Ketobacter alkanivorans: one gene and its partner. The protein of the gene in region 2 interacts with the protein of the main gene of each other region in a pairwise test. Links are inferred from orthologs where the notes say so. Each region holds a gene or a part of one and is shown on either strand. Other genes may lie near its edges.

Evidence for each region.
Region 1: the proteins of ybgC (region 2) and plsB interact in binary tests that used the Escherichia coli proteins (3 or more experiments, as listed by UniProt). The link is inferred for Ketobacter alkanivorans from one-to-one orthologs.

The regions. Positions count from the first base shown.
Region 1 is NZ_CP022684.1:1,045,590-1,053,642, forward strand. What follows is about bases 2,674-5,801. They hold plsB (glycerol-3-phosphate 1-O-acyltransferase PlsB), read left to right. Parts: upstream 2,674-3,050; coding sequence 3,051-5,552; downstream 5,553-5,801. Other genes in these bases: Kalk_RS04395 (ABC transporter ATP-binding protein), read right to left, coding at 2,674-2,730; Kalk_RS04405 (class I SAM-dependent methyltransferase), read right to left, coding at 5,580-5,801. In the rest of the region: Kalk_RS04385 (GldG family protein), read right to left, coding at 1-1,064; Kalk_RS04390 (ABC transporter permease subunit), read right to left, coding at 1,079-1,813; more of Kalk_RS04395, read right to left, coding at 1,813-2,673; more of Kalk_RS04405, read right to left, coding at 5,802-6,350; Kalk_RS04410 (hypothetical protein), read right to left, coding at 6,385-6,771; Kalk_RS04415 (undecaprenyl-diphosphate phosphatase), read right to left, coding at 6,898-7,704; Kalk_RS04420 (acyl-CoA thioesterase), read right to left, coding at 7,736-8,053. UniProt on the Escherichia coli protein: Catalyzes the transfer of an acyl group from acyl-ACP to glycerol-3-phosphate (G3P) to form lysophosphatidic acid (LPA). This enzyme can utilize either acyl-CoA or acyl-ACP as the fatty acyl donor.
Region 2 is NZ_CP022684.1:4,667,147-4,675,020, reverse strand. What follows is about bases 4,432-7,380. They hold ybgC (tol-pal system-associated acyl-CoA thioesterase), read right to left. Parts: upstream 6,134-7,380; coding sequence 5,729-6,133; downstream 4,432-5,728. Other genes in these bases: ruvA (Holliday junction branch migration protein RuvA), read right to left, coding at 7,189-7,380; ruvB (Holliday junction branch migration DNA helicase RuvB), read right to left, coding at 6,126-7,166; tolQ (protein TolQ), read right to left, coding at 5,019-5,702; tolR (protein TolR), read right to left, coding at 4,566-5,003; tolA (cell envelope integrity protein TolA), read right to left, coding at 4,432-4,562. Outside these bases: 7-cyano-7-deazaguanine synthase QueC, read right to left, coding at 1-364; 7-carboxy-7-deazaguanine synthase QueE, read right to left, coding at 366-1,010; tol-pal system protein YbgF, read right to left, coding at 1,072-1,890; peptidoglycan-associated lipoprotein Pal, read right to left, coding at 1,894-2,415; Tol-Pal system beta propeller repeat protein TolB, read right to left, coding at 2,496-3,791; more of tolA, read right to left, coding at 3,822-4,431; more of ruvA, read right to left, coding at 7,381-7,797; crossover junction endodeoxyribonuclease RuvC, read right to left, coding at 7,817-7,874.

The DNA of each region.
Region 1 (8,053 bases), 3.6 Mb from region 2 along the record:
GTGGACAGATGCAGGGTCTCCAACTGACTGACGATCTGATTATCCCGCGCCAGGTTTTGATCACTCAGCTGCAAAATACCCAGATGACGCATGGGCTGACCATTAGCACCTGACACCTGCAAAGCCAGCTGGGCATCGCCAATAAATTCACTGGTGGACACATCAACACCCCAGGCGTTAAACAACTTATTCAGATCGTCGGACGCTTTACTGGCGGCCCCCTGCGACTGCTCGGCATAAGGGTCTACAAAAAATAGCGCATGACCTCCCCGCAATACGTACTGATCAATAGCAAACAGGGTTTGCTGGGTAAGCTCCTTGGGATGAATGACCACCAACAGATCATAATCTTCGTTCGCTATCTCATCTTCATCGTTGCCTAAGGTGGTCACATCAAATAACTGTTTGACCTGAGCAACAGTGAACCAGGGCTGAGTAGGCTGACGCATCATCATATTGAACCCACCGTCCACTTCCAGGCCAGCGATCAACGCTACCCTGGGTTTGCGCTCCTGGCTGACCTGATAGATCATTTTAGCGATGTCGTATTCTAGGAATTCCTGTCGATCTGGTTTAAAGAACGGAATTTGCAGGGTAGCCCGTTCATTTTCCTCAGGTGTGGCACCTTCGACCAACTCACCGTATTGGGCCACCAACCCGAAATACACAGAATCACCGCTATTACCAATGGGCGCTGCCTGCAAACCGAAAGCGGCGGCACGATCCTCGTCCTCAGAGAAGGGTTCAGGATCAATGACCGTCAACGTAATTTTGCCGTTTGACGCCAGCACGTATTCTTCAAGCAATTCACGCACTTGCTTGGCATAACTGCGCCAGCCTAACGCCTCTTTGGTAGTGGAATCGGAGAAGAAGAAATACAGCTCCAGGGGCCGCTCTAACCCCGCCACAATATTCTTGCTACCGTCTGACAACGTATAGAGCCCACCTTCGGTAAGATCCACCCGCGCCCCTTTAAACAACCAATCTGTAAACAGTGTTGAAAACAATACAACCACTGCCAGCACGACAAGGCCGGCACCTGAAAACCATTTGCTTACTCGCATTGTGTCGGCTCCTCTTAGCTGGCTTTTTTCATATCAATGACAATTGCAGTGGCCATCAGCCAGCCCACAATCATGATGCAGAAATACACAATATCCCGCAGATCAAGAACGCCTTTGGCAAAAGCGTTGAAATGCGTGAGAAAGCTTAATGCAGCGATGGATTCCATCACCCAATCTGCCATCCAGCCAGGCACCCACCCCATGACGATGTCCATTCCGCTTACCATCATCAGAAAGCACACGACTACGGTGAGAATAAAGGCGATCACCTGATTTTTAGTGCAGGCTGAAATACACGACCCTACCGCCAGCATGGCTCCCGCCATAAACCAACTGCCAACGTAACTGCCCAATATCACGCCATTATCAGGATCGCCCAGATAATTCACGGTAAACCACATGGGAAACGTCAAAAACAACGCAATACCCGTAAATACCCATGCAGCCAGATACTTGCCCAGCACCATATCACGCAGGCTGATCGGCAGTGTCATCAACAGCTCGAGGGTTCCACTTTTACGTTCCTCTGCCCATAACCGCATCGACAATGCAGGCACCAAGAACAAATACAGCCAGGGATGGTAATTAAAGAACGCCTTAAGATCCGCCTGCCCGTTCTGAAAAAAACCGCCGAAGAAGAACGCGAACGAACCCGCCAGCACTAAAAAGATAACGATAAATACGTAAGCCAATGGCGTTGCAAAATAGCTGGCCAGCTCCCGCTTAAATACGACTGATAGCTGACTCATCACGCCACCTCCCCTGTGATCGTACGAAACACCTCATCCAGACGGCCACGCTCTACGTGCAGCTCGTCAACCTGCCAGCCGTGCTTCTGGATCAAATTATTCACCGGAGCAAACAGCGCGGCACCGGATCGAGGAAACACCACGATCTTATGCTCGTCGACTTCAACACTGGCTACCTCAGGCAGCTTCACCAGCTCGCTTTCGGCATTAGCGGCGCTTTGCAAGCTCATGGTGACCGCGCCGTGATAACGAGAACGGGCCTCCAATTGATCGGGGGTGCCGTCCGCCAAAATACGGCCACCGGCAATGATGATTGCACGAGAACACACGGCAGAGACCTCTTCCAGGATATGGGTGGATACGATAACGATCTTGTCCTTGGAAAGATTGGCAATGAGGCTGCGTACCTCCTGCTTTTGATTAGGGTCGAGGCCGTCGGTGGGCTCGTCCAGAATCAGTACCTTAGGATCGTGAATGATCGCCTGCGCCAGCCCCACCCGGCGCTTGAAGCCTTTTGACAGTGTTTCGATGGATTGGTCGAACACCGCACTCAACTGCAGCGCAGCTTCCACCCGCTGTACTCTGGCATTCAGATCTGCACCACGAAAACCGCGAATCTGACCTATAAAATTCAAAAATTGGCGTGGCGTCATATCGCCATAACTGGGGGCCCCTTCCGGCAGATAACCAATCAGCTCTTTGGCTTTCAAGGGTTGCTCGGTGGCATCATGACCAAATACAGTCACTTTACCGGAGGTAGGTGCCATAAAACCGGTGATCATCTTCATGGTGGTGGATTTACCGGCTCCGTTAGGGCCCAGAAAACCCAGCACCTCCCCCGGTGCCACTGAAAAAGAAAGGCCGTTTACCGCCGTAAACTGGCCAAATGTCTTAGTGAGATTGTCGATTCTGATCATGTTTGTTTCCTGTTGCTCCTGGCAGCGTGCGATAACATTCGCTCAGACACGAAAAGACAGTTAAACGTTAGATAGTTTGTCATAAGCGCGTTGGCTTATCCTGAAAACGCCTTTTTGACAGAGCCGGCTGCGGAAAGTTCTGAGAAATTTCACCCCCCGGCCCGCCGGTAATATGAGTTCACAACACTGACTTTTCAACCGCTTATTTTGCTATATCGTACACATTAATGCTTTGTTACAGTGAACGATGTAAGATTTTTGCCTAAGCCGTCGTTAGGCAGTAGACTGCAGCCATTTTGAAGGACTCTATAGGTAGTTACATGACTCACTGGTTAGGATTGGATCTGCTGCTCATCTGGCTAATCAAGCAATTTCTGTTCTGGATGGTACGTGCCAACGTGCAACCAGAGTCACGGGAAAGCCTGAATGTTGACCCCAATCTTCCGGTTTGCTATGTACTGAAAAACGAGTCTATCGCCGATTACCTGGTGATGGCCCGCGAGTGCAGTAACCTGGGCCTTCCGGATCCTACCAAAGGCCTGCAGGTGGGCCAGTATCACCATAAACGGGCCTCTTATTTCCTGACCGCCAAGGGCTGGTTTTGGGAGCGCAAAGAAAAAGCACTGGCACAACCACAAAAACTTCTCAAGATGATTGATGAACTGGAGAAAAACCCAGAGCTGGATGTGCAGCTGGTGCCGGTTTCTCTGTTCTGGGGGCGCGCCCCCGCCCGTGAGAATTCCATATTTAAAATCATTTTTTCTGACACTTGGCGCGTACCGGGTCTGCTGCGCAAATTGCTTATCATAATGATCCAGGGCCGTCAGACGGTGGTTCACTTCGATGAGCCCGTATCTTTGCGCAAAATGCTGGATGAGGGGCTCCCCAAAGAGCGTGCGATCCGCAAACTAGGCCGTGTATTCCGCACCCACTTCCGCCGATTGCGCGAGGCCGTGATCGGGCCTGACCTGTCCCATCGCCGCACCATGGTAAACGCCCTTCTGCGCATGCCCAGCGTTACCGCCGCCATCGAATCAGAAGCCAAACGCAACGGTAAAGGCGACAAGCGAAAAGCCGCCGCCACCGCACGCAGTTACGCCAATGAAATTGCGGCCGATTATTCCCATTCTGTTATACGCATCTATTACCTGGTGCTGACCTGGCTTTGGAACAAACTTTATAACGGCGTCTCCGTCAACGGAATGGATCGTCTGAAGAAGGTTGCCACCGATAACGAAGTGATTTACGTACCCTGCCACCGTAGCCACATCGACTATCTATTGATGTCCTATTTGCTGTTCCGCTACGGCATGGTGCCGCCTCACATTGCCGCAGGTGTAAACCTGAATATGCCGGTGGTAGGCCCCATTCTGCGACGCGGCGGCGCTTTCTTCTTACGTCGCAGCTTCAAAGGCAACCGACTTTATACCGCCGTTTTTAATGAATACCTCAACATGACCTTCGACCGGGGCTTTTCCGTCGAGTATTTCGTCGAAGGCGGCCGCAGCCGCACCGGCCGACTGTTGGCACCCCGCCCTGGAATGCTGTCCATGACCGTGCGCAGCTTCCTCCGCACCCGGCGACGTAACTTCGTGTTCGTCCCTGTCCATATCTGCTACGAGAAAGTGCTGGAAGGAGGCACTTATCTGGGTGAACTGTATGGCAAGGAGAAAAAACAGGAATCCATTTTCGATATTTTCCGCACGCTGAACAAAATTCGCGGCACCTTCGGCCAGGTCTATGTAAATTTTGGTGAACCGATTCACCTGAACGATGCACTGACCAACGCAGCGCCCGATTGGCGACAGTTCCAGTACGACGATAACAAACCACCCGCCTGGGTGTCCGAGACCGTCGATAGTGTCGGAACCGGTATCATCACTGGCATCAACAACGCTGCGGTAGCCAACCCCATCAATCTAATGAGCATCGTTTTGCTGTCCACGCCCAAACAAGCCATGGATGAAGGCGCACTGGCAAAGCAATTGGATTTCTATTTAGACTTCTTGCGCAAGGTTCCCTATACCGACCTGGTGGTGGTACCCGACATAAGCGGCGCAGACGTCATTGCATACTGCGAACGCATGGAAGTACTGACCCGTCAGAAGCATGCACTCGGGGACGTGATTCGTCTTACCGATGACAAAGCGCTGCTGATGAGTTACTACCGCAACAACATCATTCATCTATTTGCGTTGATTTCACTGGTGGCCTGTCTGGTACAGAACAACCGCAGAATCAAACGACAAACACTGACCAAGCAGATCAGCCAGCTGTACGTGTTTTTCAAATCTGAGCTGTTTATGCATTGGCAGGATGAGGACATCCCTGGGGTAGTGGAACGCAGCCTGGCGCTGCTGGTAGAACATGGTTATCTGATTGCCAATGAAAAGGAAGTGTGGGCACCGGATAGTCGCTCCACCGAATTCATGCACCTGAGCATTCTGGCCAATACCACCAAGCAATCTTTGGAGCGCTTCTTTATCGCGGTGGAGATTTTGGTGAAAGCAGGCTCAGGGAAATTACAGCGCGCCCAGCTGGAGAACGCCTGCACCATGCTGGCCCAGCGCATGTCGTTGTTACACGAATTCAGCGGCCCCGAGTTCTCAGACAAATCATTGTTCCGTAACTTTATCCAAGCCCTGGTAAAAAGCGAAGTTCTGAATGTGAATGACAGTGGCAACCTGACGTTCGGTGATGCCCTGTTACGCTCCCATGAAGATGCACATTCCCTGCTGGGTGAAGATACCCGCCAAAGCATCCAGCAAATCGCAGACATGGATCTGGAAAAAGAGTTCAGCGAAGCAAACGCCGACAAATAATTGCCGAACTGACTGCCTGATTGAAGGTTACACCGGGTACACATCAAACCGGCTGCTCTTACCCAGCAGCTGGTAGCCCGGTTTACGCCCCGCCACACTATCGGCCTTGCGTGGGCGCTTCACTACCACACGCTTACGAGCAACCTCCAGAGCAATCTCCATCAATGCGTCAGCGTCCATATCATCCCCCACCACATCTCGAAACAGGCGCATTTCCTTTTTTACCAACGCGTGCTTGGTGCGTTCAGGGAACATTGGATCCAGATACACCACATCTGGCCGCTCTGACTCTGCAAGCTGTGCCAAAATTGAATGCGCGACACCCCACTGAAGTTGAATCCGCTCCGCCACTGCTGCACCCTCTGGTGAGTAGCGGGCTCGATCCAAGCCGTCGGCCAAAAGACAGGCAATTGCCGGATGGCGCTCTATTGCAGTAACCGCAAATCCTGCGGCCGCCAGAATAAAGCTATCACGACCCAGCCCGGCAGTGGCGTCCATTACGCGCAGCGGATCCTTGCTGCGCCCGGCCACTGCTTTCACGATCATTTCATGCTGCGCCCGCATAAAACGAAAGCCTGTTTTGCCGTGAATAAAATCCACTGTCACCGGGTTTCCCAGCTCCTTGTCCAGCGGCCGCAACTGAACCACACCATCACGCCATTCCAGCACGGCTTTCAACCCTGCTTGATCCTGCCCCTGGCTGGACCAATGGCCATCCAAACACGCCAACGGCAGGTGAAGTTGACGGACACGATCACGAAAGTCAGGCTGATCGACAGCAATCCAGGTAGCGCTCACTATAAAAACTCGCTTGAATCAAAAACGGGCAGTATTACACAAACAGATCGATGCCACCCAGAAACTCACCACTGCCTTGGGCTTCACGGCTAATCTGCTGGGTATTGGTATACGCTTGCAAGGCACGCTGATTGGACGATGGCAGCGTATTCTGCTCCACCGGGCGATAGTACTGATAGCTAGGTTGGGCGGCCTCAGGGCGACTGGCTGGAACCACTTGTTGCAAAGCGGAAGCCTGGCGGGCAGCTTCACTTATTTGGACATCAGACTGCTGAGGCGAGGGCCCTGTTTGAGATGAGCGCGCATTGCCCTGCGACGCGTCACGGGCACGGTCAACGGGTTGCTCAATGAGCCGGTTTTCATCCCGACCCTGCAACCCATTAGATACCGCAGATTGTATGGCGCTACCGCTTATTCGCATATCGATCCGGCAACCAACTCAACTCAATCAAACCCTGGGTAGTTAAGTATAGCTCTGCTGTAAAGACTGGCCATATTCACTGGCTGTCTAACCCGCATCAAAACCTGATCGGGGCTTGCAGCCTAATTAATTTAGCCCCACAAACATAAACAACGCCGCCCCAAGCAACAGTCGATATACCACAAACGGCGTCATACCAATGCGCTCAAGCAAACTCAGAAACACATGAATGCACAAAAATGCGCTGATCGAAGACGCCAGAATCCCCAGCACCATCAAATTCCAAGGTACCTCCTGACCGCTAACCGCAAGCTTGGCCGTTTCCAATGTGCCCGCTGCAACGATGATAGGAATGGACAGCAACATGGAAAAGCGCGCTGACGCCACTCGACTGAACCCCAGGAACAACGCAGCAGTCATGGTTATACCGCTGCGGGAGGTACCAGGGATCAATGCAATCGCCTGGGCCAAGCCGATCACCAACGCAATGGTCAGTGTCATTCGATCCAGTTCCAGCCTGCCATTACCCTGCTTATCAGAGGCCCAAAGCAACAAGCCGAACACCACCGTTGTACAAGCAATCACAAAACTGGTGCGCATGTTCATTTCAATAAAATCACTGAACAGTCCACCGAATATCACCGCCGGAATGGTGCCAATAATCACGGCAAACGCCAGGTTCAGATCCTGATTCATTGATCGGGTCTGCACACCCGTCACCATACCACCCAGCATGCGCCGGATATCATGATTGAAATAGGTCACAACCGCCATCAACGTACCTAGATGCACCGCCACATCAAAAGCCTGCCCCTGATCCGGCCAACCCAACACCTGCGACGGTAAAATCAAATGCGCGGAGCTGGAAACAGGCAAGAACTCCGTTAAGCCCTGGATGATGGCTAATACCAATGCCTGAAGAATGATATCCATGTATGAATCCTTTTTTATAATACTGCGAGCGTTAAACTGGTGCTGTTAACTGATATCCACTCACGAACTCCGGGGGCATACGCTTGGGTCTGCCGGAATCCACCGCAACACACACCCACTTGGTACAACCGCGCAACGCAGTCACCCCATCCTTTGGCCGAATCAATTGATACCGTCGAGTAATGGAAATTTTTTGATCATTCTCCGTGATCCAGGTTCCCATTACCAAGGTATCGCCATTGAAGGTCGCCGCCAGATAGTCCACTTCATGACGTCTTGCCACCATTGCCCGATTCAGTTCAGTGTATTTATCCCAACCCAAACCCAATGCCTGCGAATGGCCCCAGGC
Region 2 (7,874 bases):
CATCGGCATCCAACACCTCAGCCCACCCCAGCGCCAGCGACAAAAACACCGTGTTACGGGCTGGCACATAGGTCACCGGGATACCTTCGGTGGGGGATTCCGGCACATCAATCGCTTTATCCGTCAGTGCAGAACCACCGATATCACCCATATTGATGTGAATGGTCTTAAGCTCTTTGGCCCCGAGTGCATTAACCACCCGTTCGGCTGCCTGCAGCTCGGAATCGTGACGCTGGCCATATTCAAAACTGATGGCGTAACATTCATAACCCTGGCTGCGGGCGATGGCCAGACAGGTGGCGGAGTCCAAACCGCCGGATAACAAGACTAAGGCTATTTTCTTATCTGAAGTATGCTCTGCCATATCAATGCCCCGGCTCATCAGCCCACAACAATTTATGCAACTGCAGCTGGAATCGCACCGGCAGGCGATCCTCAACAATCCAATCAGCCAGCTCTGAAGGGCGAATCTGATTGAAACTGGGGGAAAACAACACGTCGCCCACCCGTTCCGCCAACTGCAGCTCATCCAGCTTTAAACGGGCCCACTGATAATCCTGTCGACTACAGATCACAAACTTGATCTGATCATCGGGCTTCAAATGAGGGATATTAGCCATAAGATTACGGTGAGATTCGCCTGAATCTGGCGTTTTCAGATCCATTACCACGCTGACACGGGGGTCTACGCCGGCAATATCCAACGCCCCGCTGGTCTCAAGGGATACCTGATAACCCGCGTCGCACAATGCAGTAAGCAATTGCTGGCAATTGGGTTGAGCCAGAGGCTCGCCACCGGTAACCGTGATATAGCGCGGCTGATAAGAAGCCACCTCTGCGAGGATTTGGTCTATTGAGCGCATTTCTCCACCGGAGAAAGCATAGGCCGTGTCACAGTACTGGCAACGCAACGGACAACCCGTCAGGCGCACAAACACCGTGGGCAGCCCGATGGTACGGGCCTCACCCTGCAGCGAATAGAATATTTCGGTAATGCGTAGTTGTGTCACACCCTACCCCGATCATACAAAACGGGCAATATTAACCCAAGGCTGACACGGTTTACAGGGCTTACAGGGTTTTAAGCAGATCCTTCGCCAGTTTTGCAGCTGACTTGTCTGGATATTGCCTGACCAACTCATTAAGGGTGCTTTTGGCTTTGGTGGTTTCACCTTTGCCAGCATAAAGCTTGCCGAGCTTATACATGCCGTCTGGCACTTTGACGTGGTCGGGATGATTGGCCAGCAAATTGATGAAATGCCGTTTGGCCAGATCCAGATCCACCGGATCGGAGACCATATAGAGCTCACCTAACCAATATTCACTATAGGGTGCATACAAGCCCGATGGCGACTGCTGCAATAACTGCTGCAATACGGCGATGGCTTCTGCGTACTTACCACCCTTGCGCAAATCACTGGCGCGCTCATACAGCGCTTTATCATCACCTTTGGCCACAGTGGGAGCAGCAACCCCGGCAGATGGCTTGGCTGCCGCACCTGACTGCATCTGATTGATGCGCATGTCCAGATCCAGATAGCGCTCGCGCTCCTGCTTCTGCATGATATCAACTTGATGCTTTAACTCTTCCACCATACCGCGCAGCTCCAGCATCTCCTGCTGCATCTGCTGGATCTGGGATAAAGTATCCCAACTCGGAGAGCCTGTCCCGGTAGCCGATGGTGTGCTGTTATCAACAGCAGGGCTGTACGAAAAGCTCGTATCAGTTCCGGAGTACCCAGAATATTGACCTGAACCGCTATCAACCGGTGCTTGTGCAGGCACAGAGGATGATGTGGATTTAGTCTTAGGCAGGGGTTCGTAGGGAGGAACGGCCGCCGCAGAAGCGGCAGCCGTTGATATAGCAAGAACCAGTAACGTTCGAAGCATCAATTAAGGAGCTTCAGACGTGTAGTTCAGTTCAGAACGACGGTTTTGAGACCAAGAGCCTTCGGCATGACCCAGAGCGATTGGACGCTCTTCACCGTAGCTGATGATTTCCAGCTGGGAAGCAGATGCACCGTTTGCAGCCAGGAAGCTGGCAGCAGCCTTGGCACGACGCTCACCCAGAGCCATGTTGTACTCACGAGTGCCACGCTCATCAGCATGACCTTCTACACGTACACGGGCACCTGGATTTTGGGACAGGTACTGAGCGTGCGCCTGCAGAGTTGCAATTGCGTCAGGACGGATATTGGCCTTATCGAAATCAAAGTAAACAACTCGATTCTGCAACGCAGGATCGGTTTGTTCCTGAGCACCGTAATCACCACCTTGAACCTCATTATCGGTTGCTGAGTATTCAGGTGCTGGCGCAGGTGCTGGTTCAGTTGTGTCTTCAGGGGTAGAGCTACAGGCAGAAATCGCAACAGCAGCAATCAGAGCAAAAAAGGCATTACGGTTTAACATGGACATATTTAACTCCTAAGAGTGGAAACTCCTGGCAGATATTAGTGGTTCGTTTAAAGTTTTTAAACAGGCTTGCAACATTTTTTTTACATAAATGGCGACCAAGCAGGTTCTCGCACATCCCCGATCCGTGAAGGCAGCTTCACTTTCACTCTGCCATCCAACGAAACGGCGGCCAAAACCCCTCGATTCTTATCCATAGTGGCGTAGATGATCATGCTAGCATTTGGTGCAATACTGGGAGATTCATCGAGATCCGTTTCCGTCAGCACGTTGAAGGTTCCCCGAACCAAATCTTTCACTGCAATGTGAAAGATCCCATTCGAACGGTGCACCATTGCCAGGAATCGTCCATCAGGAGTCAGCGCCGGGCGCGCATTATAGTTGCCATCGAATGTTAAGCGTTCAACCTTTCCCGAATCAAGATATTGTCGATATATTTGTGGGGAACCGCCTCTTTCTGAGGTAAAAATGAGACTTCGTCCATCTGGCGCCCAAGTTGGCTCCGTGTCAATAGCGTAATGGTTAGTAATTCGCTTAAGTTTTCCGGTACGAAGCTCCATGGTGTAGATCTCGGGATTGCCATCTTTTGAGAGCACCATTGCCATACTGCGGCCGTCGGGAGAAAAACGGGGAGCACCATTCAAACCACTGAAACCGGTTATTTTCTGTTCCTGGCGAGTTTTGGTATCCATGATATAAATCGCCGGACGCGTACTTTTGAACGACACATAGGTTACATGCCGACCATTCGGCGCCCAACTGGGAGACAGGATCGGTTCACTGGACTCCATCAATATCTGATCGTTATAACCATCTACATCAGAGATATAAAGCCGATAGCGCTGAGTGCGTTTGCCGGTGGTGTTGAGGTATTCCATGGTGACGTACACCATTCTGGTGGAAAAGGCTCCACGAATACCCGTCAGCTCCTGATAGAGCACATCGCTGATATGGTGGGCCATGGCACGCAAGTCGGTGCCGGTGGCAAACCACCTGTTCACCGTGCGCTGCTGATACACATCAAAAAGCTGATAGTCGATACGGTACTTGCCGTCATTGGTGCCACTCATACGGCCAATCACCAGGTATTCAGCGCCATTGGTCTTGGATTGCCAATCACGAAAAAAGACTTGGTTCTCTTGGGAGGGAAAACTCAACATTTTTGAGCGTTCCAACGGTGCAAACTGACCAGAACGGTGCAAATCGGCAGACACGATGTAGGCCACATCTTCTTTCAGTCGAGGCCCGCTCCACGCAAAGGGTACAATTGCGATGGAAGTGGCATCGGTGATGCCCTCGGTGATTTCGATAATCAGCTCAGCACGAGCACTCGCCGAAAACAGCGTCAGCCAGCACAAAACGACCATTATATATTTCATAACTTCTCTCTTGATTGCCTTGCGGCGCGGTTAAAAACGTAGATCTCCAGGCTTGAACCGCATCTTAAAATTGCGGAAATGCCTATCAAATAAAATCGGATCAGGCGGAACGCTGAAACGCCCCGCTCGCTGTACGGCCTGCACAGCTGAGCTATCAAATGCACCACTGCCGCTGGACTTGGCAATGGTAACATTTTTCACTTCTCCACCTGGCAACAGGCTGATATCCAGAGTAACGACCATATCGTTACGGGCGCTGGGTGGCCTTGCCCAATAGCGCTTCATGGTCTGCTGGATGATGGCCTTATACTGCAGAATTTCATCAAGCTGCTGCGCGGTTTCGCTACCGGTTACGCCCTGTACCGGTTCCACCTCATCATCTTTCAGCGCCTCCATCTCCTGCTTCAACAGATCGCTAAACGCACTGGACGGCTTGGGGCTTTCTGCCGGTTTGGCAGCTGGCTTAGGCGCCGGTGCTGGTTTCGGCTTGGGTTTTGGCGTTGGCTTGGGAACCGGCTTGGGTTTCGGCTTCTCTTGTGGTTTTGGCTTAGGTTTGGGTTTGACCGCAGGCTTGGGCGCAGGTTTCGGCGCTGCCTTGGGTTTATCGGGCTTGGGCTTCTCCACTACCACAGCGGTCACATGCTGGGGCAACGGTTTCAGCTCGATCACTTCTGCACTGTCAGGCCAATTAAAAAACAACAGCGCCACCACCAGCACATGCACCAGTATGGCCTTAATAAGCGAGGCAAGATCAAGAGCGGGGAAGGACAAGGGCTACTCCCCTGATCCGCTTTCGGTGACCAACCCTACATCATTCACCCCAGCCTGCTGCAGGGCGATCATCATGCGCATCACCAAGCCATAGGCTACCCGCTCATCTCCTTCCATAAGCACAGGAGTATCGGGTTTGGCCTGCTTCAGGGCCGCTACCGATTTTACAATGTCCGGTAGCGCTTTGGGGGTTTGCTTGTCATCGGCACTGCTGACGAAGTACTGACCATTGTGATCCACCGAAACGATGACATATTGCTGATCTTTGGGCAGCACCAGGGGTTCGGCGTTGGCATCCGGCAAGTCCACTTTCACGCCCGAGGTCATCATGGGTGCGGTGATCATGAACACCACCAGCAACACCAGCATGACGTCAATGTAGGGTACGACGTTGATTTCAGAAAGAGGTTTACGTCTTACTGTGGTTCGTTTCTGCGACATAGAGTTCTACCGCCCTCAGGCTTTGGCCTCTGCTTCGCTGGCGTGGGCTTTACGGTGCAGGATGCTGGAAAACTCATCCATGAACGTTTCATAGTTATGTAACAGGTGATCAACAACCGATGAAAACCGGTTGTAGCTGATAACGGCCGGGATGGCGGCAAACAACCCGATTGCAGTGGCTATCAGCGCTTCGGCAATGCCCGGTGCCACCACCGATAACGTCGCCTGCGTTTGATTGGCCAACGCCAAAAAGGAATGCATGATGCCCCAAACAGTACCGAACAGTCCGATATAGGGGCTGGTGGAACCGACAGTCGCCAGGAACGACAGATGAAGCTCGAGCTTTTCCTGCTCACGCAGCAACGCTACGCGCATGGCACGCTCAGTTCCCTCCATGACGGCTTCGGCTTCGCTGCCACCACCTTTGCGTAAGCGCGCAAACTCCTTAAAACCGGCGCGAAAGATATTCTCCTCACCGCTGAAATGATTGGGCTCGGTGTTCACTTGCACGAACAGGCGGCTAAGATCCATGCCCGACCAGAAGCGCTCTTCAAAGTTTTGCAGTGCCTTGGTGGTTTTGGACAAGACTGTCTGACGCTGCCAGATCATGTACCAGGAAATCATGGACAGGGTGAACAGGATTAGCATGACCAACTGCACGACGATTGAAGCGTTGATGATCAGGCTGACAACGGACATTGATTCCACGAGCGGTGCTCTCCTATTCAGGCCGTAACGGCGGCAAATTGTTGTTGCAATTGTTCAGGTATGGGTGCGGGTTTGAGCTTGTCGGCATCCACACAGGCGACTTTTATTTTCGCTTCACACATTAACTCTTCCCCTCTGCGTACCTGCTGCGCGAAGAGAATATAGGTGCGGGCAATTTTTTCAACATGGGCGGTGATGATTAACTCGTCATCAGCCTGGGCTGGTTTCCGGTATTGAGCCTCAAGGCTGTGTACCACAAACTGCAACCGCTTGCTGTATAGCTCACTGAACTCGGAGCCCAGGCTGCGCAATAACTCGGTACGAGCGCGCTCCATAAATTTCAGGTAATTGACGTAGTACACAATACCACCGGCGTCGGTGTCTTCCAAATAGACCCGAATGCGGATGAAAAATTCACTCATTACTGAAAAGATCCGACGTCGGTGATGAGCTTTCCCGGGGCGGGTTAAGACCAAAATGCTGATAGGCCGTACGAGTGGCCACGCGGCCGCGGGGTGTACGCATCATAAAGCCCTGCTGAATAAGGTAGGGTTCGATTACGTCTTCCAGGGTTCCCGATTCCTCGCTGATGGCTGCAGCCAGACTTTCAAGCCCAACCGGGCCGCCATCGAATTTTTCCATAATGGTCAGTAACAGGCGGCGATCCATGGTATCAAAGCCGTGAGAATCCACCTTAAGCATATCCAGAGCCCGCGACGCCACATCAACAGTCACATGGCCATCACCTTTCACCTCTGCAAAATCACGCACCCGGCGCAACAGACGGTTGGCTATCCGAGGCGTGCCACGACTGCGTTTAGCCACCTCAACGGCACCAGCAGGCTCCATCTCGACTCCTAATATATGGGCGGAACGAGTAACAATGCGGGACAGCTCCTCAACCGAATAGAATTCGAGCCGCTGCACGATGCCAAAACGATCCCGCAGCGGTGATGTCAGCAGCCCGGCTCGGGTAGTAGCACCCACCAGGGTAAACGGCGGCAAATCGATTTTAATGGATCGGGCCGCTGGGCCTTCACCAATCATGATGTCCAACTGATAGTCTTCCATCGCCGGGTAGAGGATCTCTTCTACCATCGGGCTCAGGCGGTGGATTTCATCCACAAACAGAACATCACCCTCCTCCAAATTGGTAAGCAGCGCGGCCAAATCACCGGCTTTTTCCAGTACCGGACCAGAGGTGCTCTTCAGACTGCCGCCCATCTCATTGGCGATAATGTTAGCCAATGTGGTTTTACCCAAACCGGGCGGGCCAAAGATCAGGGTGTGATCCAGCGCCTCACTGCGCCCCCGAGCGGCAGAAATAAAGATATCCATCTGCTCACGCACGGCTTCCTGCCCAGTGTAATCAGCCAGGGTTGTGGGCCGTATGGCACGGTCGTGGGCGTCTTCTTTATTGGTCTGTGGTGATATTAAACGATCAGATTCGATCATAATGGCTTCGTTTTGGTGTTATTCAGTTAACCATGCGCTTGAGCGCCTGACGGATGATTTCCTCGCTTTTCAGGCCTTCTCCATCAATGGCGGCAATGGCTTTGGCGGCCTCGGTAGGCTTGTAGCCCAACGCAATCAAAGCGCTTTCTGCGTCGTTAATTTCTGCCCGTGCGCTGCGCTGCTGATTGGCCACCGGAGTTAGCTCAGGCTGCGGCTCCCAGTGATTGAAGGCCTTTACTCGATCCTGCATTTCGATCACAAGGCGCTCGGCTGTCTTCTTGCCAACGCCGGGCAATTTTACCAGAGTATTGGTGTCATGATCCTGAACACAGCGCACGAATTCTGCTCCTTCCATGCCGGAAAGGATAGCCAGCGCCATTTTTGGGCCGACTCCGTTTACCTTAATCAGCAATCGAAACAGTTCGCGCTCATCCTTGTCAAAGAAGCCGTATAAAAGCTGGGCGTCTTCCCGCACGACAAAATGCGTGTGCAGAATTACTTCTTTCCCCACCTCGGGAATGCGGTAAAAAGTGGTCATTGGGGCTTCTACTTCGTAGCCCACTCCCCCCACGTCCACCAGCAGCACCGGTGCCTGCTTCTCAATGATGATGCCTTTTATTCTTCCTATCATAGTTCTTCAGTCAGTCTCTTCAGCGCCGCAAACGGCCTCTTCGCACTTTTCTGGCACCCGCCATGCGAATCATACCC